DNA from 3 places in the Streptomyces sp. NPDC001502 genome. Region 3 is predicted to be linked to each of the others. Evidence: riboswitches for the same ligand, from Rfam matches in the RefSeq annotation. Region 3 holds a riboswitch; each other region holds the start of a gene.
The links. A riboswitch is a leader RNA that binds a small molecule or an ion and turns the genes downstream of it on or off. The one in region 3 is predicted to bind cyclic di-AMP.
Positions count from the first base shown of each region.

Region 1: linked by a shared signal. The riboswitch ahead of ACFY0D_RS14160 (peptidoglycan DD-metalloendopeptidase family protein) and the one ahead of ACFY0D_RS12125 (LysM peptidoglycan-binding domain-containing M23 family metallopeptidase) in region 3 are both predicted to bind cyclic di-AMP.
Region 2: linked by a shared signal. The riboswitch ahead of ACFY0D_RS34590 (transglycosylase family protein) and the one ahead of ACFY0D_RS12125 (LysM peptidoglycan-binding domain-containing M23 family metallopeptidase) in region 3 are both predicted to bind cyclic di-AMP.

Region 1 is NZ_JBIAVW010000007.1:128,035-135,622, forward strand. It holds gene ACFY0D_RS14145 (DNA topoisomerase (ATP-hydrolyzing) subunit A) at 1-1,797, opposite strand, end outside; gene ACFY0D_RS14150 (M16 family metallopeptidase) at 2,083-3,444, shown strand; gene ACFY0D_RS14155 (M16 family metallopeptidase) at 3,465-4,832, shown strand; cyclic di-AMP (ydaO/yuaA leader) riboswitch at 5,050-5,209, shown strand; gene ACFY0D_RS14160 (peptidoglycan DD-metalloendopeptidase family protein) at 5,222-6,025, shown strand; gene ACFY0D_RS14165 (GntR family transcriptional regulator) at 6,212-6,889, shown strand; gene ACFY0D_RS14170 (HPr family phosphocarrier protein) at 7,194-7,475, opposite strand.
Region 2 is NZ_JBIAVW010000028.1:29,860-37,447, forward strand. It holds gene ACFY0D_RS34570 (nucleoside triphosphate pyrophosphohydrolase) at 1-539, shown strand, start outside; gene ACFY0D_RS34575 (globin domain-containing protein) at 576-1,754, opposite strand; gene ACFY0D_RS34580 (cytochrome P450) at 1,903-3,216, shown strand; gene ACFY0D_RS34585 (transglycosylase family protein) at 3,392-4,339, shown strand; cyclic di-AMP (ydaO/yuaA leader) riboswitch at 4,616-4,788, shown strand; gene ACFY0D_RS34590 (transglycosylase family protein) at 4,792-5,517, shown strand; gene eno (phosphopyruvate hydratase) at 5,811-7,091, shown strand; gene ACFY0D_RS34600 (septum formation initiator family protein) at 7,191-7,588, shown strand, end outside.
Region 3 is NZ_JBIAVW010000006.1:68,929-76,516, forward strand. It holds gene hpnH (adenosyl-hopene transferase HpnH) at 1-836, shown strand, start outside; gene ACFY0D_RS12115 (aspartate aminotransferase family protein) at 833-2,251, shown strand; gene ACFY0D_RS12120 (tyrosine-protein phosphatase) at 2,315-3,106, opposite strand; cyclic di-AMP (ydaO/yuaA leader) riboswitch at 3,399-3,595, shown strand; gene ACFY0D_RS12125 (LysM peptidoglycan-binding domain-containing M23 family metallopeptidase) at 3,600-4,580, shown strand; gene ACFY0D_RS12130 (SGNH/GDSL hydrolase family protein) at 4,744-5,529, shown strand; gene ACFY0D_RS12135 (MBL fold metallo-hydrolase) at 5,628-6,869, shown strand; gene ACFY0D_RS12140 (hypothetical protein) at 7,109-7,468, opposite strand.

The DNA.
Region 1 (7,588 bases), on a different contig from region 3:
CGAGACCGGTGCGCCGCCCGCCAGGTTCGGCGCGGCGTGCGTGTCCGGCAGCTGCGGCAGGTCGATCACCGACAGCCGCAGCAGCCGCCCGTACGAGGTGACCGCGCCGACATCGGCCCGGGCGGTCGCCGCGACCTGCGAGACGATCAGGTCGTGCTTGGCGCGGGCGCCGCCCTCCTCCTCCGGCAGCGCCTCGCCGTTCGCCGTACGCGCGAGCAGGCCCGTCGAGGACAGCAGCACCCGGCACGGGTCGTCCGCGACCTCCAGCGGCACGGCCGCCACCGCGGTGCCCGCGGACTCCAGCAGCACCGTACGGCGCTCGGTGCCGAACTTCTTCGCGACCGCCGCCAGTTCCGAGGAGACCAGCTTGCGCAGCTCGCTGTCCGACTCCAGGATCCCGGTCAGCTCGTCGATCTCGCCCGTCAGCCGGTCGCGCTCGGACTCCAGCTCGATCCGGTCGAAGCGGGTGAGCCGGCGCAGCGGGGTGTCCAGGATGTACTGGGTCTGGATCTCGCTCAGCGAGAACCGCTCGATCAGCCGGGACTTGGCCTGCGCGGAGTTGTCGCTGTCCCGGATGAGCCGGATGACCTCGTCGATGTCGAGGAGCGCCACCAGCAGGCCCTCGACCAGGTGCAGCCGGTCGCGGCGCTTGGTGCGGCGGAACTCGCTGCGCCGCCGGACGACCTCGAAGCGGTGGTCGAGATAGACCTCCAGCAGCTCCTTGAGGCCCAGCGTCAGGGGCTGCCCGTCCACCAGCGCCACGTTGTTGATGCCGAAGGACTCCTCCATCGGCGTCAGCTTGTAGAGCTGCTCCAGCACGGCCTCCGGGTGGAAGCCGTTCTTGATCTCGATGACCAGGCGCAGGCCGTGCGAGCGGTCGGTGAGGTCCTTGACGTCGGCGATGCCCTGGAGCTTCTTCGAGCCGACCAGGTCCTTGATCTTCGCGATGACCTTCTCGGGGCCGACCGTGAAGGGCAGTTCGGTGACGACCAGGCCCTTGCGGCGCGCCGTCACGTCCTCCACGGCCACCGTCGCGCGGATCTTGAAGGTGCCGCGGCCGTTCTCGTAGGCGTCCTTGATGCCCGAGAGCCCGACGATCCGGCCGCCCGTGGGCAGGTCGGGACCCGGCACGAAGCGCATCAGCGCCTCCAGGTCCGCCTGGGGGTACCGGATCAGGTGGCGGGCGGCGGCGATGACCTCGCCGAGGTTGTGCGGGGGCATGTTGGTGGCCATGCCGACCGCGATCCCGGACGCGCCGTTGACCAGCAGGTTCGGGTACGCGGCGGGCAGGGCTACCGGCTCCCGCTCCTGGCCGTCGTAGTTGGCGGTGAAGTCGACGGTGTCCTCGTCGATCGACTCCGTCATCAGCGACGTGGCGTCGGCCATCTTGCACTCGGTGTAACGCATCGCGGCCGGCGGGTCGTCGTTGCCGAGCGAGCCGAAGTTGCCGTGGCCGTCGACCAGCGGCAGCCGCATGGAGAAGGGCTGGGCCATGCGCACGAGGGCGTCGTAGATCGACGCGTCACCGTGGGGGTGGAGCTTGCCCATGACCTCGCCGACGACACGGGCGCACTTCACGTAGCCGCGGTCGGGGCGCAGGCCCATCTCGTTCATCTGGTACACGATGCGCCGGTGCACCGGCTTCATGCCGTCCCGGGCGTCGGGCAGGGCGCGGGAGTAGATCACCGAGTACGCGTACTCGAGGAAGGAGCCCTGCATTTCGTCGACGACGTCGATGTCGAGGATCTTCTCCTCGAAATCCTCCGGCGGCGGGGTCTTCGTGCTGCGGCGGGCCATCGCTGCGCGGCTCCTTAACCAAAATGGGGTGTGCTGGGTGTCGGGCGGGGTGTCTTGCTGGGTCTTGCTGGGTCTGGCTGGGTCTGGCGGTCTTGTGGTGTCCGGCGAGGGTACGACGCGGACCATTGTGGCCCGGCGCACCGACAACGCCGACTCCGACCCCGGGGGTCCCCCGGACGGAGTGCGGGGGAGTGACCCGGGAACTTATCCGGCGGTCGGCGCGCTTGCATACAGTGGCAGGTCGATAAGAAATCTCTGCATCGCGATCGAAGGGACCACATGCCCATGGGTCACACGGCCACAGCCCAGGCCGGCTCCGGCGGCCTGACAGCGACCGAGCACCGGCTGGCCAACGGCCTGCGCGTGGTGCTCTCCGAGGACCACCTGACCCCGGTCGCCGCGGTCTGCCTCTGGTACGACGTAGGCTCGCGCCACGAAGTCAAGGGACGCACCGGCCTGGCTCACCTCTTCGAGCACCTGATGTTCCAGGGGTCGGCGAGCGTTCCCGGCAACGGGCACTTCGAACTGGTCCAGGGCGCCGGCGGTTCCCTCAACGGCACCACCAGCTTCGAGCGCACCAACTACTTCGAGACGATGCCGACCCACCAGCTGGAGCTCGCGCTCTGGCTGGAAGCGGACCGGATGGGGTCCCTGCTGGCCGCCCTGGACGACGAGTCCATGGAGAACCAGCGCGACGTCGTCAAGAACGAGCGCCGCCAGCGGTACGACAACGTTCCGTACGGTACGGCCTTCGAGCGGCTCACCGCCCTGGCCTACCCCGAGGGCCACCCGTACCACCACACCCCGATCGGCTCCATGGCCGACCTGGACGCCGCCTCCCTGGAGGACGCGCGCACCTTCTTCCGTACGTACTACGCGCCCAACAACGCGGTGCTCTCGGTCGTCGGCGACATCGACCCCGAGCAGACGCTCGCCTGGGTCGAGAAGTACTTCGGCACCATCCCCGCGCACGACGGCAAGCAGCCGCCCCGCGACGGCTCGCTGCCCGACATCATCGGGGAGCAGCTGCGCGAGGAGATCGTCGAGGAGGTCCCGGCGCGTGCGCTGATGGCCGCCTACCGGCTGCCGCACGACGGCACCCGCGAGTGCGACGCCGCCGACGTGGCGCTGACCATCCTGGGCGGCGGCGAGTCCTCGCTGCTGCACAACCGGCTGGTACGCCGCGACCAGAGCGCCGTCGCGGCCGGCTTCGGCATGCTGCGCCTGGCCGGGGCGCCCTCCCTGGGCTGGCTGGACGTCAAGACCTCCAGCGGGGTCGAGATCCCCGCCATCGAGGCGGCCGTGGACGAGGAGCTCGCGCGGTTCGCCGCCGAGGGCCCGACGGCCGAGGAGATGGAGCGCGCCCAGGCGCAGCTGGAGCGCGAGTGGCTGGACCGGCTGAGCACGGTGGCCGGCCGCGCCGACGAACTGTGCCGCTTCGCGGTGCTGTTCGGCGACCCGCAGCTGGCGCTGACCGCCGTCCAGCGCGTCCTCGACGTCACCGCCGAGGAGGTGCAGGCCGTGGCCGCGGCCCGACTGCGCCCGGACAACCGCGCGGTGCTCGTCTACGAGCCGCTCGCGGCCGACGAGTCCGACCAGCACGACGAGTCCGACGACTCCGACGAGAACGAGGGGGCGGAGCAGTGAGCGAGACGGCAGCCGTCACGATGACCTTCCACCAGCGCCCGCAGGCCGGCGAGCCGCAGCCGTGGGCCTTCCCGGCCCCCGACCGCGGGCAGCTGTCCAACGGGCTGACCCTGCTGCGCTGCCACCGGCCGGGCCAGCAGGTCGTCGCGGTCGAGGTCAACCTCGCCGCCCCGCTCGACGCCGAGCCCGAGGGCCTGGACGGCGTGGCGACCATCATGGCGCGGGCCTTCTCCGAGGGCACCGACAAGCACTCCGCCGAGGAGTTCGCGGCCGAGCTGGAGCGCTGCGGCGCCACCCTGGACGCGCACGCCGACCACCCGGGCCTGCGCGTCTCGCTGGAGGTCCCGGCCTCCCGGCTGCCCAAGGCGCTGGGCCTGCTCGCCGAGGCGCTGCGCGCCCCCGCCTTCGCCGATGCCGAGGTCGACCGGCTGGTGCGCAACCGGCTCGACGAGATCCCGCACGAGCTGGCCAACCCGCAGCGCCGCGCCGCCAAGCAGCTCTCCAAGGAGCTCTTCCCGGCCACCCTGCGGATGTCCCGCCCGCGCCAGGGCAGCGAGGAGACGGTCGCCCGGATCGACTCCGCCGCCGTACGCGCCTTCTACGAGGCCCACGTACGCCCCGCCACCGCCACCGCGGTGGTCGTCGGCGACCTGACCGGCATCGACCTGGACGCCGTGCTCGCGGACACCCTGGGCACCTGGACGGGCAACACCGCCGCCGCCCGCCCGGTGCCGCCGGTGACCGCCGACGACACCGGCCGTGTGGTCATCGTGGACCGGCCCGGCGCGGTCCAGACGCAGCTGCTGATCGGCCGGATCGGGGCGGACCGCCACGACCGGGTGTGGGCGGCCCAGGTGCTGGGCACGTACTGCCTGGGCGGCACCCTCACCTCGCGCCTGGACAAGGTGCTGCGCGAGGAGAAGGGGTACACCTACGGCGTGCGCGCCTTCGGCCAGGTGCTGCGCTCCACCGCGGACGGCAAGGGCGCCTCGATGCTCGCCATCAGCGGCTCGGTGGACACCCCGAACACCGGACCGGCGCTGGAGGACCTCTGGAAGGTGCTGCGCACCCTCGCGGAGGGCGGTCTGACCGACGCCGAACGCGATGTCGCCGTGCAGAACCTGGTGGGCGTGGCCCCGCTGAAGTTCGAGACGGCGGCCTCGGTCGCGGGCACCCTCGCCGACCAGGTCGAGCAGGAGCTGCCGGACGACTACCAGGCGCAGTTGTACGCCCAGCTCGCCGAAACGGGCACGGTGGAGGCGACCACGGCGGTCGTCAAGGCCTTCCCCGCGGACCGGCTGGTCACCGTCCTGGTGGGTGATGCGGCGCTGATCGAGGAGCCCGTGCGGGCTCTTGGGATCGGCGAGGTCACGGTCGTCTCCAACTGACCGGCGGATGACGGCTCATTGAGGGCCGGCTGAAGGTTTCGGCAAGGGGTTCTGGTGACTTGGTCACCAGAACCCCTTTTGTCCGTTTAGTGGTGAGGTTGCTTGTATGTGGTGTGGCGTACGCAACAAAAAGCCGTGTCTGTTTGGCGATTGACTGATGATCCGCCTAGCGTCGGCCGTGCTGTCCGTCAGTTGTGCCCGCCGCACCCGCGGCACCGGGCAGCGATCGCCGAGTCCCCGTCAGGCGCGAGCCTGGGGAGCCGGGGACCCACATGAGTCCCTGGGGTGAATCGGACCCCCTCGCAAGAGGAGATCCGTAGGAGACCTTCCTGCTCCGAACCCGTCAGCTAACCCGGTAGGCGAGAAGGAAGGAAAGGATCAAACCCTTCATGGCGTTTGGCAGTCGTCCCGCTGGTACCGGTAAGCACCGTGGCTCCAGCCGTCTGAGCAAGAAGACCGCCGGCTACGCCGGTATCGCCGCGATCGCCACCACGGGTGTGGTCGGCTCCCTCGCCGCCCCGGCCTTCGCCGCGGACAACCACAGCAGCAACATCGGCCAGGACAGCGGCCTGGGCGCCGTGGTCGTCGCCGAGGACCTCGCGGGCGACATCGCCGACCAGGCCGAGTCCCAGCACCGCGGCGCCGAGCAGGACGCCGTCAAGGCGCAGGCCGAGGCCGACGCGAAGCAGCGGGCCGCGGAGGCCAAGCGCCTCGCCGAGGCCAAGGCGAAGGTCGAGCGCGAGGCCGCCGAGCGCGCCGCCCGCGAGGAGGAGCGCAAGCGCCTCAACACCTTCGTCGCCCCGGTGGACGGCTCGTACGTCAGCACGCAGTACCACGCGGGCGGCGGCATGTGGTCCTCCGGCAGCCACACGGGCATCGACTTCCACGCCGCCTCCGGTACCTCGGTCCACGCGGTGGGCGTCGGTACCGTCGTCGAGGCCGGCTGGGGCGGCGCGTACGGCAACAACGTCGTCATCAAGCACAACGACGGCACCTACACCCAGTACGGGCACATGACCTCGCTGAACGTCTCCGTCGGCCAGCAGGTCACCCCGGGCCAGCAGATCGGCCTGTCGGGCTCCACCGGCAACTCCAGCGGCCCGCACCTGCACTTCGAGGCCCGCACGGGCTCGCAGTACGGCTCGGACATCGACCCGATCGCGTACCTGCGCTCGCACGGCGTCAGCCTCTGACCCCGCCTCGCGCACCGCTTCACCGAAGACCCCGGCTCCCCGAGCCGGGGTCTTTGTGTTGCGTCTTTGTGCAAATGTTTCGTATTTCTGGCCGCTCTCGGAAATTATCGTGTGTTGCAATAGAGTCGCAGCGCACGCATGTGCGTGCAATGAGGCTGGCAGTCGGAAATAGGCGGAGGTTCGGTCTTGCGTATTCCTGCGCACGCGGTATGCACAGCAATCCGCGACGACATCGTCTCCGGGGTGTTCGAGCCGGGCGGCCGGCTGACCGAGGAGGTGCTGGCCCGCCGGTACGGGGTCTCGCGCGTCCCGGTGCGCGAGGCCCTGCGGACCCTGGAGTCCGAGGGGTTCGTGACCACGCGGCGCCACGCGGGCGCCTGCGTGGCCGAGCCGACCGAGCAGGAGGCCGCGGACCTGCTGGAGCTGCGGATGCTCCTGGAGCCGCTGGCTGCCGCCAGAGCCGCCCGGCGGCGCACCGACGCGCACCTCAAGGTGCTGCGCGGGCTGGTCAGGCTGGGGCAGGAGCGGGCCAGGCGGGGCCAGGGCGAGGACCTGCGGTCCCTGGGCGGCTGGTTCCACGAGACGCTCGCACAGTCCTCCGGCAGTCCCGGGCTGATCGCGCTGCTCACGCAGATGCGGCACAAGATCGCGTGGATGTACGTGGTCGAGGCGCCGGCCCGGCCCGTGGATTCCTGGGCGGAGCACGGGGCGATCGTGGACGCGGTGGCGCGCGGCGACGCCGAACGGGCGCGGGCGCTGACCGCGATCCACGCCGACCGGGCGGCGGGGGCGCACCGGCTGCGGCTCCGCCCGGCGGTGAGCACTTCGCAACCTGCCGTAAACATGTCGAGCGGCCGGCATTAACAGGAGCCGTATACAAAGGGTGGGACCGCGTGAATTCGCTGTCCGGTGGCCGGCCCTTTTCGTGTCGGGCCGATTTGCCCTGCGTAATTCCCGCGGATCCGAATTCCGCGTGCGCCGGATTCCGGCGGGCCTTTTCCCTGCCGACCGGGATTTCTTCGGAGCCCTCCATCCGCGGGGGCTGCGGTTCCGCGGTGCGAGCGCATCGGGCGGGCCCGACGCGCGGCAGGGCCCCGTACGCGAACGACGAAGCCGCGGCCCCCGGATCGGGGGCCGCGGCTTCGCGCGTGAAGTCGAACCCGAAGGGTCAGACGGTCTCGGGGAGCTCCTCGAGACCCTCGGCGACCAGCTTCGCGAGGCGGTCGAGCGCGGCGTCCGCACCCTCGGCCTCGGAGGCGAGGACGATCTCCTCGCCGCCCTGGGCGCCCAGGCCCAGGACCGCCAGCATGGAGGCGGCGTTGACGGGGTCGCCGCCGGACTTCGCGATGGTCACCGGGACGCCGGAAGCGGTCGTCGCACGGACGAAGATCGAGGCGGGACGAGCGTGCAGGCCCTCGGCCCACCCGACGTTGACGCGGCGCTCTGCCATGGTGATGCCCTTCAGGTTCTTACGGTTGTCTAGACCAGTCTCTCACGACGTCCGGAATGCTCGGACCTTCCTCCGGCCTGAATTTTCCGCCGTTCGACCTTCCCCAGCTTGCA
Region 2 (7,588 bases), on a different contig from region 3:
AGTACGCGATCGAGGAGGCGTACGAGCTGGTCGAGGCCATCGAGGACGGGGACCGGGAGGAGCTGCGCGAGGAGCTCGGCGACGTGCTGCTCCAGGTGGTCTTCCACGCCCGGATCGCCGAGGAGCACGAGGATCCCGACGAGGCCTTCTCCATCGACGACGTGGCCGGGGCGCTCGTCACGAAGCTGATCCACCGCCACCCGCACGTCTTCGGCGACGCGGAGGCCGAGACCCCGGAGGACGTCAACGCGCACTGGCAGCGCACCAAGGCGGTGGAGAAGCGGCGGGAGTCGGTCACCGACGGGATCCCGGTGGGCCAGCCCGGCCTGGCGCTCGCCGCCAAGCTCGCGGGCCGGGCCCGTACGGGCGGCGTGGCCGTGGAACTGCCCCGCGGCGAGGGCATCGGGTACGAGCTGCTGCAGCTCGCGGCCCGCGCCGAGGCGGAGGGGATCGACCCCGAGACCGCGCTGCGCGCGGCGGCCCGCGCCTACCGGGACGCGATCCGGTCGGCCGAGGGCGTGGCGGAGCCGGGCGAGTAGCGGCCCGCGCAGACTCCTTGTTCCTTCGGCACTCCTTCAGTACGTCCTCGGCGCGCGGGCCGAGGGGTCGTGCCAGTGGGGCGCCGGGGGGTCCAGGAACCACTCGCCGAATCCCAGCGGGCGCTCCCCGTAGCCGGGGCCCCGGGCCGGTACGGCGTCGTGGAAGAGGCGGCCGGGGCGGGCGCCCAGCTCCTGGAGGAGATGGGCGGTCTCGTCGATGAACGGCGGCGGACCGCTGAGGTAGACGTCCTGGTCCGGCCACAGGCCCCGGTTGCCCAGCGCGGTCGCCAGCCGGTCGGTGGCCTGGTTGCGGTGCTGCCCGGGCGCGGGCGTGATGTAGGTGACGGCGAGCCAGCCGCAGCGGGCGGCGTACGCGTCGATGAGCGGGCGGTCGTAGAGGTGCGCGCCGTCCCGGGCCACCACGAAGAGCCGTACGTCCTGATCGGGGGGACGCTCCGCGAGATCCTCCAGCAGGGCCCGGATGGGCGCCCAGCCGGTGCCGGCGGCGATCAGGCTCACCGGGCGGTCCTCGCGGCGGAAGGTCAGCTGCCCTCCGGCGGCGCCGAGCCGCAGCACGTCGCCCGGCCGGGTCTCGCGGACCAGGGCGGTGCTCAGCCGCCCCCGGTCGACCCGGCTGACGTGCAGGTCGAGGGTGCCGTCGGGGCGGGGGGCGTTGCCGATGGAGTAGGTCCGCCAGGTCGTCGGGACCCGTTCGCTGCTCACGCTCGTGTACTGGCCGGGGAGATAGGGGAAGGGGGCGTGCGGCCGCAGCGTCAGGACGCCTATGTCCGGTCCGTACTGGAGGTGGCGTACGACCTCCGCGTCCCACCACGGCGGGCCCTCGCTCGCGTCGGCGCCGGCCGTCATCGCGTCGGCCATCACCTGGTAGGCCTCGGCCCAGGCCTTCTCGACCGGCGGGGTCCAGGCCTCGCCGGAGGTCTCCGCGAGCGCGGCGAGCAGGCTGGCGCCGACGGCCGCGTAGTGCTCGGGACGGACCAGGAACTTGCGGTGGTCGCGTCCCAGGTCGCGCAGGTAGGGGCCGAGGGTCTCGTCGTCGAGGTGGGCGATCACGTGGGTGAGCGCGGCGAAGAGCCGGTCCCGCTGGCGTTCCATGTCGTGGAGGGAGGCCGGGAAGAGGGCGCGGACCCCGGGGTTGTGCCAGAAGAGGTGGGTGTAGAAGAACTTGACGGCGTGCTCGGCTCGTCTCTCCACCACCGCGAAACTGCTTTTCAAGATCCTGGCATCCACAAAACCGAAAGTAGGAATGCCGGAGAAGTTCAGGTCAAGGGATGGCCGATCTACGGACAGCCGCGACGAACCACTCATATCGGATGGGGGTTCGGTGCCGGGATACGGTCATCAGGTGCACGAGCAGACCTCCGGAACCCCCGCCGAAAATCCCGCGGACACTCCCGCCGACACCCCTTCCACCGAGGGCCCCACCCTCTTCGACTGGGAGTTCGCGACCGACCCCTACCCGGCCTACGCCTGGCTGCGCGAGCACTCCCCGGTGCACCGCACCAAGCTGCCCAGCGGGGTCGAGGCGTGGCTCGTCACCCGGTACGCCGACGCCCGCCAGGCCCTCGCCGACCAGCGGCTCAGCAAGAATCCGGCGCACCACGCGGAGCCCGCGCACGCCAAGGGCAAGACCGGGATCCCGGGGGAGCGCAAGGCGGAGCTGATGACGCACCTGCTCAACATCGACCCGCCGGACCACACCCGGCTGCGGCGGCTGGTGTCGAAGGCCTTCACCCCGCGCAGGGTCGCCGAGTTCGCCCCGCGGGTGCAGGCGCTCACCGACCACCTGATCGACGGGTTCGCGGCGAAAGGTGAGGCTGATCTCATTCACGAGTTCGCCTTCCCGCTCCCCATCTACGCCATCTGCGAGATGCTCGGGGTACCGCGTGAGGACCAGGACGACTTCCGTGACTGGGCCGGCATGATGATCCGCCACGGTGGCGGTCCGCGCGGTGGGGTCGCCCGGTCGGTCAAGCAGATGCGGACCTATCTCGGTGAACTCATTCACCGCAAAAGGGATGATCTGGGTGATGACCTGATCTCCGACCTGATCCGGGCGAGCGATCACGGCGACCATCTGACGGAGGGCGAGGCCACCGCCATGGCCTTCATCCTGCTTTTCGCCGGTTTCGAGACCACCGTGAACCTCATCGGCAACGGGGTCCACTCCCTCTTCATGAACCCCGCGCAGCGCGAGCGCCTCCAGCTCTCCCTCGCCGCCGGGGAGAGCGGACTGCTGGCCACCGGGGTCGAGGAACTGCTGCGCTACGACGGCCCGGTGGAGCTGGCGACCTGGCGGTTCGCCACCGAGCCGCTGACCCTCGGCGGCAAGCGGATCGAGGCCGGGGATCCGGTCCTGGTGGTCCTCGCGGCCGCCGACCGGGATCCGGAGCGCTTCGCGGACCCGGACACCCTCGACCTCTCCCGGACCGACAACCAGCACCTCGGATACGGGCACGGCATCCACTACTGCGTGGGTGCTCCGCTCGCCCGGCTCGAAGGACAGACCGCGCTCGCGACTTTGCTGACGCGTCTGCCTGATCTGGAACTAGCCGTTCCACCCCAAGACCTGCGCTGGCGCGGGGGGTTGATCATGCGAGGGCTACGCACTCTTCCCGTTCGATTCGCGGCTCAAAACACTTGCGCGAAAGCTGATTAAAAGTCAGGTTCGGCTTGAACTTGTGACAATCGTTCGAAGGCCGCTAGGTTCTGCCGTTACCCCGCTGTTATGCGAAAGGTGATCCCTCATGCTCTCCGGGAACGGCCGTCACAGACGCCCCCGCCAGGTCCCCGCGCTGGTTGTCACAGCCGGAGTCACTGGCTCTGCGCTGGCCATGCCGCTGTTGGCCGCCACCAGCGCCACCGCCGCCGACACGTCCACGTGGGACAAGGTCGCCGAGTGCGAGAGCGGCGGCGCGTGGAGCGCGAACTTCGGCAGCGGCGCCTACGGCGGACTCCAGTTCACCCAGGAGGAGTGGCAGAGCGCCGGCGGCCTCGACTTCGCCGAGCGCCCCGACCTGGCGAGCCGTTCCCAGCAGATCGCCGTGGCCGAGCGGGTGCTGGGCTCGACGGGACCGCAGGCGTGGCCGCTGTGCGCGGCCTCGGCCGGCCTGGTCCGGGAGAGCCCCGCCGCACAGGTGGACCCCGGTCTGCCCGGCGGCCAGGGCCCGCTCGCCCCCGCGCCGTCCCGCCCGGACGACGCCGTTCCGTCGACCGGGGGCGGCAAGCCGTCCACGGACTACGGGTCCCCGACCCCGGCCCCGGCTCCGAGCCCGTCCGGCACCCCGTTCCTGATACCCGACGCGCCGTCCATCGGACTGCCCGTCATGCCCGCGCCGGACATCCCGACGACGCCTCCGGCCGACCCGACGGCTCCGGCCGTGCCGGGCGGTCCGACCGGCACGCCGACCCCCGTCGACCCGACGGCGCCGACGCTGCCGGTGGACCCGACCGCGCCCACCACCTCGCCCGTCACGCCGGGTCTGCCGCCGGTCGACCCGACGGCCCCCGCGGCCCCGGAGGTCCCGCAGACCACCGGCACCACTCCTGTCGAGGGCAGTGGCAAGCACCGCGGTGCGCCGGAGGCCGTGCCGACGGCCCCCTCTGATGCCGCGTCGGACCCCACCTACACGGTCCAGGCGGGCGACAGCCTGGCGACCATCGCGGTTGCCAAGGGCGTAAAGGGGGGCTGGAACGGTCTCTACCAGGCCAATGAGAAGGTCATCGGCGAGGACGCCGACCTCATCAAGCCCGGTCAGAACCTGGATCTAACCGCGCAATAAGGACAGTTCAGCTATCCGGAAAGAGTCGAATGTCGGATTTCTGTAAGTGAGACATGTGTCTCTTCCGGTCAACTGGCGTGTCCCGCCTCGGGGCTTCCGCAAACCCCGCCCTCACCTGCGCAAACGCCCCTGCGGGGAGCGCAAGTAGGGGCCGTTTCTCCCCGATGTTCCTCGTTGAACATCGGGGAGAGACCTGTCTACCTTCTGAATCGCTCGCCACCGCGAGCTCCTTCGACCGCATCGCCGAATCCTGCCGGCGGACGGGGGGAACAGTCGTCGCGTCAAGCGCCGAAGGCAGGAGCGGGGGAACCAAGGTAGGTGCCGGGAGCGGCCGTTGAGAGACGGTCACGCCACCGGCTTGGGGTTAAGACGTGCGCTAGGTCGCACGGCCGGGCAACTCACTCGCCCGAACCCGACAGCTCACCTCGTAGGCGTCGGTGAGGAGAAACTCCATGCTGCTTTCCGGCAAGGGCAAGCACCGTCGCGGTACTGCAATCGAGCGGTCTGTCCGGATCGTCACGCTCGCCGGTGTCGCCGGTGTGGCCGTGGCCGCCCCCCTGATGGCCGCGGGCACCGCCAGCGCCGCCACCGCGTCCGAGTGGGACAAGGTCGCGCAGTGCGAGTCCGGTGGCAACTGGGCCATCAACACGGGCAACGGCTACTACGGCGGTCTGCAGTTCTCGCCCTCCACGTGGGCCGGGTTCGGTGGCAAGTCGTACGCCCCGCAGGCCAACCAGGCCTCCAAGTCGCAGCAGATAGCCGTCGCGGAGAAGGTCCTCAAGAGCCAGGGCAAGGGCGCCTGGCCGTCCTGCGGCAGGGGCCTGTCGAACTCCTCCTTCACCGGCGGCGGCTCCGAGACCCCGGCTTCGTCGAAGCCGCAGTCGAAGCCGCAGTCCAAGCCGCAGCCGAAGGCCGAGAAGCCGAAGACCGAGACCAAGGCCGCGCCGAAGGAGACCAAGCGCCCCGAGGCTCCGACCACCCGCTCCGAGCGTGCCGAGGCTCCGGCCGCGCCGAAGACCGGCAACGGCTCGTACGAGGTCAAGCCGGGCGACACCCTGGGCACCATCGCCGAGGCCAACGGCGTCAAGGGCGGCTGGCAGAAGCTCTTCGAGCTGAACAAGGACATCGTCTCGGACGCCGACCTGATCTTCCCGGGCCAGAAGCTGAAGCTCAGCTGAACACTGCGGCACAAGCCGCAGGAACTGATACGCGGCGTCAGCTGACCCCGTGCAGGATTTCCACCGCCCGGCGCGTGCCCCACGCGCCGGGCGGTGCTGCGTGCGGCCCCCCGAAGGCCGATGATCAAGCGACCTATGTCCCGGAAGAGGGGTATTCGGTCCCTTTTTCGTCCCAGGGTCCGGGCGGTCGGGCGGCCCAGTGCCCGGAGCCGGTTAGGCTCTAGGCGGCAAGGCCATCCCACGGCCTGACACGCCACCGCACACTCAGCGTCACATCCCAGAAGGAGATGCTCGTGCCGTCCATCGACGTCGTCGTAGCCCGGGAAATCCTGGACTCCCGAGGCAACCCCACGGTCGAGGTCGAGGTGGGCCTCGACGATGGCAGCACCGGCCGTGCTGCAGTTCCGTCCGGCGCCTCCACCGGCGCATTCGAGGCCATCGAGCTGCGTGACGGTGACCCCAACCGTTACTTCGGCAAGGGTGTCGAGAAGGCCGTCCTCGCCGTCATCGAGCAGATCGGCCCGGAGCTCGTCGGCTACGACGCCACCGAGCAGCGTCTGATCGACCAGGCCATGTTCGACCTGGACGCCACCGACAACAAGGGCTCGCTCGGCGCCAACGCCATCCTCGGCGTGTCCCTGGCCGTCGCGCACGCCGCGTCCGAGGCCTCGGACCTTCCGCTCTTCCGTTACCTCGGCGGTCCGAACGCGCACCTGCTGCCCGTTCCGATGATGAACATCCTCAACGGCGGGTCGCACGCCGACTCCAACGTGGACATCCAGGAGTTCATGATCGCCCCCATCGGCGCGGAGTCCTTCTCCGAGGCGCTGCGTTGGGGTGCCGAGGTCTACCACACCCTCAAGAAGGTCCTGCACACCAAGGGCCTCTCCACCGGCCTGGGCGACGAGGGCGGCTTCGCCCCGAACCTGGAGTCCAACCGCGCCGCGCTCGACCTCATCATCGAGGCCATCAAGCAGGCCGGCTACACCCCGGGCACGGACATCGCGCTCGCGCTCGACGTCGCCGCGTCCGAGTTCTACAAGGACGGCCAGTACGAGTTCGAGGGCAAGTCCCGCTCGGCCGCCGAGATGACCGACTACTACGCCGAGCTCGTCGAGGCGTACCCGCTCGTCTCCATCGAGGACCCGCTGTTCGAGGACGACTGGGACGGCTGGAAGACCATCACCGACCGCCTCGGCGCGAAGGTCCAGATCGTCGGTGACGACCTGTTCGTCACCAACCCGGAGCGTCTGGCCCGCGGCATCGAGGAGGGCTCCGCGAACGCCCTGCTCGTGAAGGTGAACCAGATCGGTTCGCTGACCGAGACCCTGGACGCCGTCGAGATGGCCCAGCGCAACGGCTTCAAGTGCATGATGTCCCACCGCTCCGGTGAGACCGAGGACGTCACCATCGCCGACCTCGCCGTCGCCGTGAACTGCGGTCAGATCAAGACCGGCGCCCCGGCCCGCTCGGACCGTGTCGCCAAGTACAACCAGCTGCTGCGCATCGAGGAGATCCTCGACGACGCCGCCGTGTACGCGGGCCGCTCCGCCTTCCCGCGCTTCAAGGGCTAATCACCCCCCTGAGGGGCTGGCCTCCGTACGTCCCCGCACTCGGTCCCGTACCGTGTGCGGGGACGTATTGCGTAGTGCGTACCTAGGGGAGGCGGACCAATGGCCGGGAACCGGGATCGGTTCTCCACCTTCTCCACCGCGACCAGGCTCAAGCAGCTCGGCGAGCGGACCGCCGCCCACGTCTACCGGTCGCAGTCGCGGCGCCAGGTCCGCCGCAGCCGGCTCACCGGCCGCGCCGCGCTCCTGGTGCTCGTCCTCTGTACGCTGGTCGTCGCCCTCGCGTATCCGATGCGCCAGTACGTCTCCCAGCGCTCGGAGATCGCGAAGCAGCAGCGGGCCGCCGCGGCCGCGCGGGACCGCCTGGAGCGGCTCCGCGACGAGAAGGCCCGCTGGCAGGACGACGCCTACGCGGAGCAGCAGGCGCGCAAGCACCTGCACTTCCTGCGCCCGGGGGAGATCGGCTACATCATGAGCGACCCCGGGGCCCAGCCCACGCA
Region 3 (7,588 bases):
GCGCCGTACTGGAGTCCGGTGCGCCCATGGTGTCCATCGCGGGCGGCGAGCCCTTGATGCACCCGCAGATCCACGAGATCGTCCGGCAGTTGGTGGCGAGGCGGAAGTACGTGTTCCTCTGCACCAACGCGATGCTGCTGCGCAAGAAGATCGAGAAGTTCACCCCTTCCCCCTATTTCGCCTTCGCCGTGCACATCGACGGTCTGCGCGAACGCCACGACGAGTCGGTGGCCAAGGAAGGCGTCTTCGACGAGGCGGTCGCCGCCATCAAGGAGGCGAAGAAGCGCGGGTTCCGGGTGACCACCAACTCCACCTTCTTCAACACCGACACCCCGCAGACGATCATCGAGGTACTCAACTACCTGAATGACGACCTCCAGGTCGACGAAATGATGATCTCGCCCGCCTATGCCTACGAAAAGGCTCCCGACCAGGAGCACTTCCTGGGCGTCGAACAGACCCGAGAACTCTTCAGGAAGGCCTTCGCGGGCGGCAACCGCCGACGCTGGCGGCTCAACCACTCCCCGCTCTTCCTGGACTTCCTGGAAGGGAAAGCCGATTTCCCCTGCACGGCCTGGGCCATTCCGAATTACTCCCTCTTCGGCTGGCAGCGCCCCTGCTATCTGATGAGCGACGGCTACGTACCGACGTACCGCGAGCTCATCAACGACACCGACTGGGACAAGTACGGCCGCGGAAAGGACCCGCGCTGCGCGAACTGCATGGCGCACTGCGGCTACGAGCCCACCGCCGTCCTCGCCACCATGGGCTCCCTCAAGGAATCCCTGCGCGCGGCCCGGGAAACGATCGCCAGCAACCGGGACAAGCCGGCATGACCGGGCGGCCACAGGAGGAAGGGGGCGGCCGGGGCAAGGGCTTCGACCTCGGCGCCCTGCTGGCCGAGCGCGGCGCGGAGCGGTACGAGCTGCACGCCCGGCACCTCAACCACCAGCTGCCCCGCATGCTGCACACCATCGGCTTCGACAAGGTCTACGAGCGGGCCGAGGGCGCCCACTTCTGGGACGCGGAGGGGAACGACTACCTGGACATGCTGGCCGGGTTCGGGGTGATGGGCCTGGGCCGGCACCACCCGGTCGTCCGCCGCGCCCTGCACGACGTCCTGGACGCCCAGCTCGCCGACCTGACCCGGTTCGACTGCCAGCCGCTGCCCGGGCTGCTGGCCGAGAAGCTGCTCTCGTACAGCCCGCACCTGGACCGGGTCTTCTTCGGCAACAGCGGCACCGAGGCGGTGGAGACGGCCCTGAAGTTCGCCCGGTACGCCACCGGGCGCCCCAGGATCCTCTACTGCGACCACGCCTTCCACGGGCTGACCACCGGCTCCCTCTCGGTGAACGGGGAGGGCGGCTTCCGCGACGGCTTCGCACCGCTGCTCCCCGACACGAAGATCGCGCTCGGGGACCTCGCAGCCCTGGAGCGGGAGCTGAAGCGCGGGGACGTGGCCGCCTTCGTCGTCGAGCCGATCCAGGGCAAGGGGGTCCTCGCCGCCCCGCCCGGATTCCTGCTCGCCGCGCAGGAGCTGCTGCACCGGCGGGGGGCGCTGCTGATCGCGGACGAGGTGCAGACCGGCCTCGGACGTACCGGGGACTTCTACGCGTACCAGCACGAGCCGGGCGTGGAACCGGATCTGGTGTGCGTGGCGAAGGCGCTGTCGGGCGGATACGTCCCGGTCGGCGCGACCCTGGGCAAGGACTGGATCTTCAAGAAGGTCTACTCGTCCATGGACCGGGTGCTCGTGCACTCCGCGAGCTTCGGTTCCAACGCCCAGGCCATGGCGGCGGGCCTCGCGGTCCTGTCCGTCATGGAGGACGAGGAGGTCGTGGCGAACGCCCGGGCCATGGGCGACCTGCTGCGCGGGCGGCTCGCCGCGCTGGTGGACGGGTACGAGCTGCTGCACGAGGTGCGGGGGCGCGGGCTGATGATCGGCATCGAGTTCGGCCGGCCGTCCTCGCTGGGCCTGCGCAGCCGGTGGACCATGCTGCAGGCGGCCCGCAAGGGGCTCTTCGCGCAGATGGTCGTGGTGCCGCTGCTGCAGAAGCACCGGATCCTCACCCAGGTCTCCGGGGACCACCTGGAGGTGATCAAGCTGATCCCGCCGCTGATCGTGGACGAGGCGGACGTGGACCGGTTCGTCGGGGCCTTCCGCGAGGTCATGGACGAGGCGCACGGCGGGTCCGGGCTGATCTGGGACTTCGGCCGGACGCTGGTGAAGCAGGCCGTCGCCACGCGCTGACGGCCCGCCCACCCCGTGGGGGAACCGGTCTCCACCCCGTGGGGGAACCGGTCCCCGCCCCGGTCAGGCGAGGAGCCGGTCCCGCAGCCGGTCGAGGGTCTCGGGCGTCAGCCCGAGGCCCTCCGCCAGGTAGCGGTCCACCCCGCCCCAGATCTCGCCGATGGTGTCGAAGGCGGCCACCAGGTACTCGGCGCGGGCGTCGAAGAGCGGCGCGAGCAGCTCCATCACCTCGGGGGAGCGGGCGCCCTCCGACTCGTCGGTGCGGCGCACGCGGTAGCGGCGGTGCGGGGCGTTCGACTCCAGGTAGTCCGCCACGATCGCCTCGCGCTCGACGCCCAGCGCGAGCAGGGTGACGGCGATCGACAGGCCGGCCCGGTCCTTGCCGGCCGCGCAGTGCATCAGCGCGGGGACGCTGTCCTCGGCGAGGGCGTGCACGACCCGGCTGTGCTCGGCGGTGCGCTGCCGGATGATCCCGCGGTACGAGTTCGACATCCGGGCCGCGGCCTTGCCGTCGCCCAGGAGCTCGCGCAGCTGGACGAGGTCGCCGTCGCGGACCAGCCGCCAGAACTCCCGGCCGTCGGCCGGGTCGGAGAGCGGGATGTTGACGTTCCGCACGCCCGGCAGCTCGACGTCCGGCCCCTCCAGCGCGTGGTCGGCGACGTTGCGGAAGTCGAAGATGGTGTGGAGGCCGAGCGAGGCGAGGAACTCTGCGTCGCTTTCGGTGGCATGCGCGAGATGTCCGCTTCGGAACAGTCGTCCCGTCCTGACCGTTCGGCCGTCAGAAGTCGGCAATCCGCCCACATCGCGGAAATTGCGCACTCCGGACAGCTCCGGCTCCTGTATCTGCTGGGTCAAAGCAACTCCTCCGCCACGTTGTGGGCCCTCTGTCCGAATTACACTACTTGGCGCCAACTTGCCATATCCGGAGGCGAGATCGGGCACGTCCCCGTGAGCCAGATCATACGGTGACCGTGAGTGCCTGATCGTTAAAGGCGAATGGCCGCGTCGGGGCGGCTGTTGGCGGTGCGGAATGGACGGAGTGTGACGGTAATTCCGTCGGTCCCTCATGCCTGTTATTCCGTCAGGGAATTCACGGCTTGTTCCGTGCCGCCGCAAGGGATTACCTTCGCGATCGATCCGGGTGGACCGCCAAATCCTGCCGCCTCCCGGAAACCGCACCCGACCTATTCGCGCGGCAGGAGCGGGGGAACCAGGTAAGCCGCCGGCCCGGAGATCCTTTCTCCGGGACGGCTCGGGGTGAAGCCGTCCATGTCCCGTACATGTACGGCCGGACATCTCCAGTCCGAACCCGACAGCTCACCTCGCAGGCGCCGGAGAGGAATTCGTCATGCCTGCAAAGGGTAAGCACCGCCGCCCCAAGTCCCTTTCCCTTTCCCGCGGTTTCGCCGTCGCCGGAACCGGTGGCGCGGCCCTCGCACTGCCGCTGATCGGCGCCGCCGGCGCCCACGCGGCCGGCGCCCCGGCCGCCGCGACCGCGGTGACCCCCGCCGTGGCGTCGCAGGCCCCCGTCGCCCTGCAGGCGGCACCCGTCGCCGCCGTGCAGGCCGCGCCGACCGTCTACACCGTCGTGCCGGGCGACTACCTCTCCAAGATCGCCGCCGAGCGCCACCTGTCCGGCGGCTGGGAGCAGCTGTACGCCGACAACCGCGAGGCCGTCGGTGGCAACCCGTCGCTGATCCACCCGGGCCTGAAGCTGAACCTCGGCGGCCTGGCCGAGGCGGCTCCGGCCGAGGCGGAGGCTGAGGCGGAGGCCGAGGCCGCCCCGGCCCCCGAGGCCGACGCGAAGCCGGCCGCGCAGGCCGCGCCGAAGCCGGTCCGCAAGCAGGCCGAGCAGGCCGCCCCGGCGCAGCGGGGAGGCGCCGAGTCCCAGGCCGAGGCACCCGCCGCCGCGCCGCAGTCGGCCGCCGGCTTCGTGGCCCCGGTCAGCGGCGGCATCTCCACCCAGTACAAGGTCGCGGGCAGCATGTGGTCCTCCGGCTACCACACCGGCGTCGACTTCATCGCGAGCTCCGGCACCACCGTCAAGGCCGTCGGCGCGGGCACCGTGGTCTCCGCCGGCTGGAGCGGCTCGTACGGCAACGAGGTCGTCATCCGGCACGCGGACGGCATGTACTCCCAGTACGCCCACCTGTCCCAGCTCTCCGTCTCCTCCGGCCAGAGCGTCACCGCCGGGCAGGCCATCGGCCTCTCCGGCTCCACCGGCAACTCGACCGGACCCCACCTCCACTTCGAGATCCGTACGACCCCGTCCTACGGCTCGGACATGGACCCGATCGCCTACCTCCGCTCCAAGGGCGCGAGCCTCTGACGGCACCCGCCGCCGGAGCACCGACACGCGTGAGGCCGGGACCCGAGGGGGGTCCCGGCCTCACGTGTACTTATTCCTTATCCCTCGCGTGGTATAGATCACGGTCCGTCAACCCCTCATTACGTTGGCGTAGGTTGGTTACGGGAGTGAAGGATGGGTTCTCGTGGCAGCGACGACGACGAAACTCAAGACCATCGGCTCGTACGCGGCGATCGGGGACAGCTTCACCGAGGGCGTGGGGGACCCGGGACCCGGGGATTCTTTTCTCGGCTGGGCGGACCGGCTCGCCGTGCTCCTGGCCGATCAGCGCGAAGAGCATGACTTCCGGTATGCGAATCTGGCGGTGCGGGGGAAGCTCCTCGACCAGATCGTGGCCGACCAGCTCCCGAGAGCCAAGGCCCTCGCACCGGACCTGGTGACCTTCTGTGCGGGCGGCAACGACATCATCCGGCCCGGCACCGACCCGGACGACGTGGCCGAGCGGTTCGAGGCGGCGGTGGCCGACCTCACCGGGTCCGTGGGCCAGGTCATGATCACCACGGGCTTCGACACCCGCGGCGTACCGGTGCTCAAGCACCTCCGCGGCAAGGTGGCGACGTACAGCGCGCACGTCCGCGCCATCGCCGACCGCTACGACTGCCCGGTGCTCGACCTCTGGTCGCTGAAGTCCGTACAGGACCGGCGGGCCTGGGACACGGACCGGCTGCACCTCTCGCCCGAAGGACACACGCGGGTCGCGCTGCGCGCCGCGCAGGTGCTCGGGCTGGACGTGCCGGCCGACCCCGACCAGCCGTGGCCCCCGCAGCGGCCGCGCGGCTCGGTGGACGTGACCCGGGACAACATCCAGTGGGCGCGCGAGCACCTCGCGCCGTGGATCGGCCGACGGCTGCGCGGGGAGTCCTCCGGGGACCACGTGGAGGCGAAGCGGCCGGACCTGCTGCCGCTCTAGCGGGCGCGGGAGCCGGAAGCGGAATCCTTCGGGGCCGGTGTGCGTTGGGATGGTCGTAGAGCGACGACCATCCTGACCCCATCCTCCCTGGAGGCGCTTTGACCGGCTCCCGTCCCCTGCGTCCGCGGCTGCGTGCCCTGCGGCCCGAAGCCTTCGGTGCGGACCCGTCCGGTGCCCGCCTGGAGCGGATCCGGCGCTCGCCGAACTTTGCCGACGGCGTCTTCCAGAACCCGGTCGGGGCCCGGAACAGGCCCTCGGGGTCGATGGCCGAGTTCGCCAAGATCTACTTCCACCGGGAGCAGCGGATGCGGCGCAGCCCCGCCGCGCCGATCCCGGTCCACCCGACGACCCTCGCGGACCTGGCGAAGCCGCCCGCGAGCGGCCTGCGGCTGACCTGGATGGGGCACTCCAGCGTGCTCGCGGAGATCGACGGGCGCCGCGTGCTGTTCGATCCGGTGTGGGGTGAGCGGTGCTCCCCCTTCCCCTTCGCCGGTCCCAAACGGCTGCACCCGGTACCGGTCCCGCTGGCCTCGCTGGGCACGGTCGACGTCGTGGTCATCTCGCACGACCACTACGACCACCTCGACCTGCCGACGATCAAGGCGCTGGCCGGTACGGACACGGTCTTCGCCGTCCCGCTGGGCGTCGGCGCGCACCTGGAACGCTGGGGCGTACCGGCCGACCGGCTGCGCGAGCTGGACTGGAACGAGAGCACCAAGATCGCCGGTCTCTCGCTCACGGCCACCCCCGCCCGGCACTTCTGCGGCCGCGGCCTGCGCAACCAGCAGCACACCCTGTGGGCGTCCTGGGTCGTCGCGGGCGACGAGCACCGGATCTACCACAGCGGGGACACCGGCTACTTCCCGGGCTTCGAGGAGATCGGCGCCGAGCACGGCCCCTTCGACGCCACCATGATCCAGATCGGCGCCTACTCGGAGTACTGGCCCGACATCCACATGACGCCCGAGGAGGGCATGCGCGCCCACCTCGACCTGCAGGGCGGCACCCCCCACGGAACGATGCTGCCGATCCACTGGGGCACCTTCAACCTGGCCCTGCACCCGTGGGACGAGCCCGGCGAGGGCACGCTGACCGCGTCGGAGAACGCGGACGCCGCCATCGCGCTCCCCATCCCGGGACAGCCCTTCGAGCCCGGCTCGGCGGACGCACCCACCGCACCGTGGTGGCGGCCGTTCGTCGGCGGAAAGGCGGCGGGCGGTCCTGCCGACGGCCGTCCGACCGTGCCGCAGCGCGAGGCGGGCGGAGCGCCGGCGACACCCGCCCGGGTGGCGTCGGCGGCTGTCGACGGACAGGAGAAGCCGGAGTCCGTCGGCTCGTAACGCACGGCATCGGGGCGGGAACGGGCCCTCCCGGCACATCGGGGCGGCCGACAGCCCACGAAAGGACCCCCACGGACGTACCCCAGGGGACGTACCCCACGGGGGTCCTTCGTGCTGCTCAGAGCCTGCGGCGCTCCCTGCCTCCCCGTCGGACGCGCCTGATCCAATCCTTGACGGCCTCGGACGTGGTCACCAGGCCGAACAGTGCGGAGGCCATGGCCGTCACGACGGCAACCCATTCATCCATCACGGCGTGCGGCCTCCTTCGCACAGATCCACGTGCTGCGTCCGGACGACACCAGAGCCGCGATGAAGAGACACAGGGACTGATACCCGACCACTGTCTTGAGTGCGTCGTTGCTGTCCGCGGTGGACGCCAGGAAGATCGCCGCGGCCAGGATGATGAGATTCATCAGGGACAGGTTGATCAGCTTGCCGTTGCCGCTCTTGCGCAGCTCCATCAGTGCCTGGACGAGGGCCTGGATCGTGACGCCGATGGAGACGAGGTACAGCTGGGCCTTGCTCGCCATCTCCAGGAACTCGGGCTGGACGTAGCCCGCCGTCTGCCGGCCGGCGAGGAACTGGATGAGCGTCGGCATCAGCGCGAACAGGACCGAGGAGACGAGCCAGCCCCGGAGCTGCGCCAGCGCCTCCTTCTTGGCGCGCTTCTAAGGCCGCCTCCGCGGCCACGGCCGCCGGATCAGGTGCGGCCGGAGCCG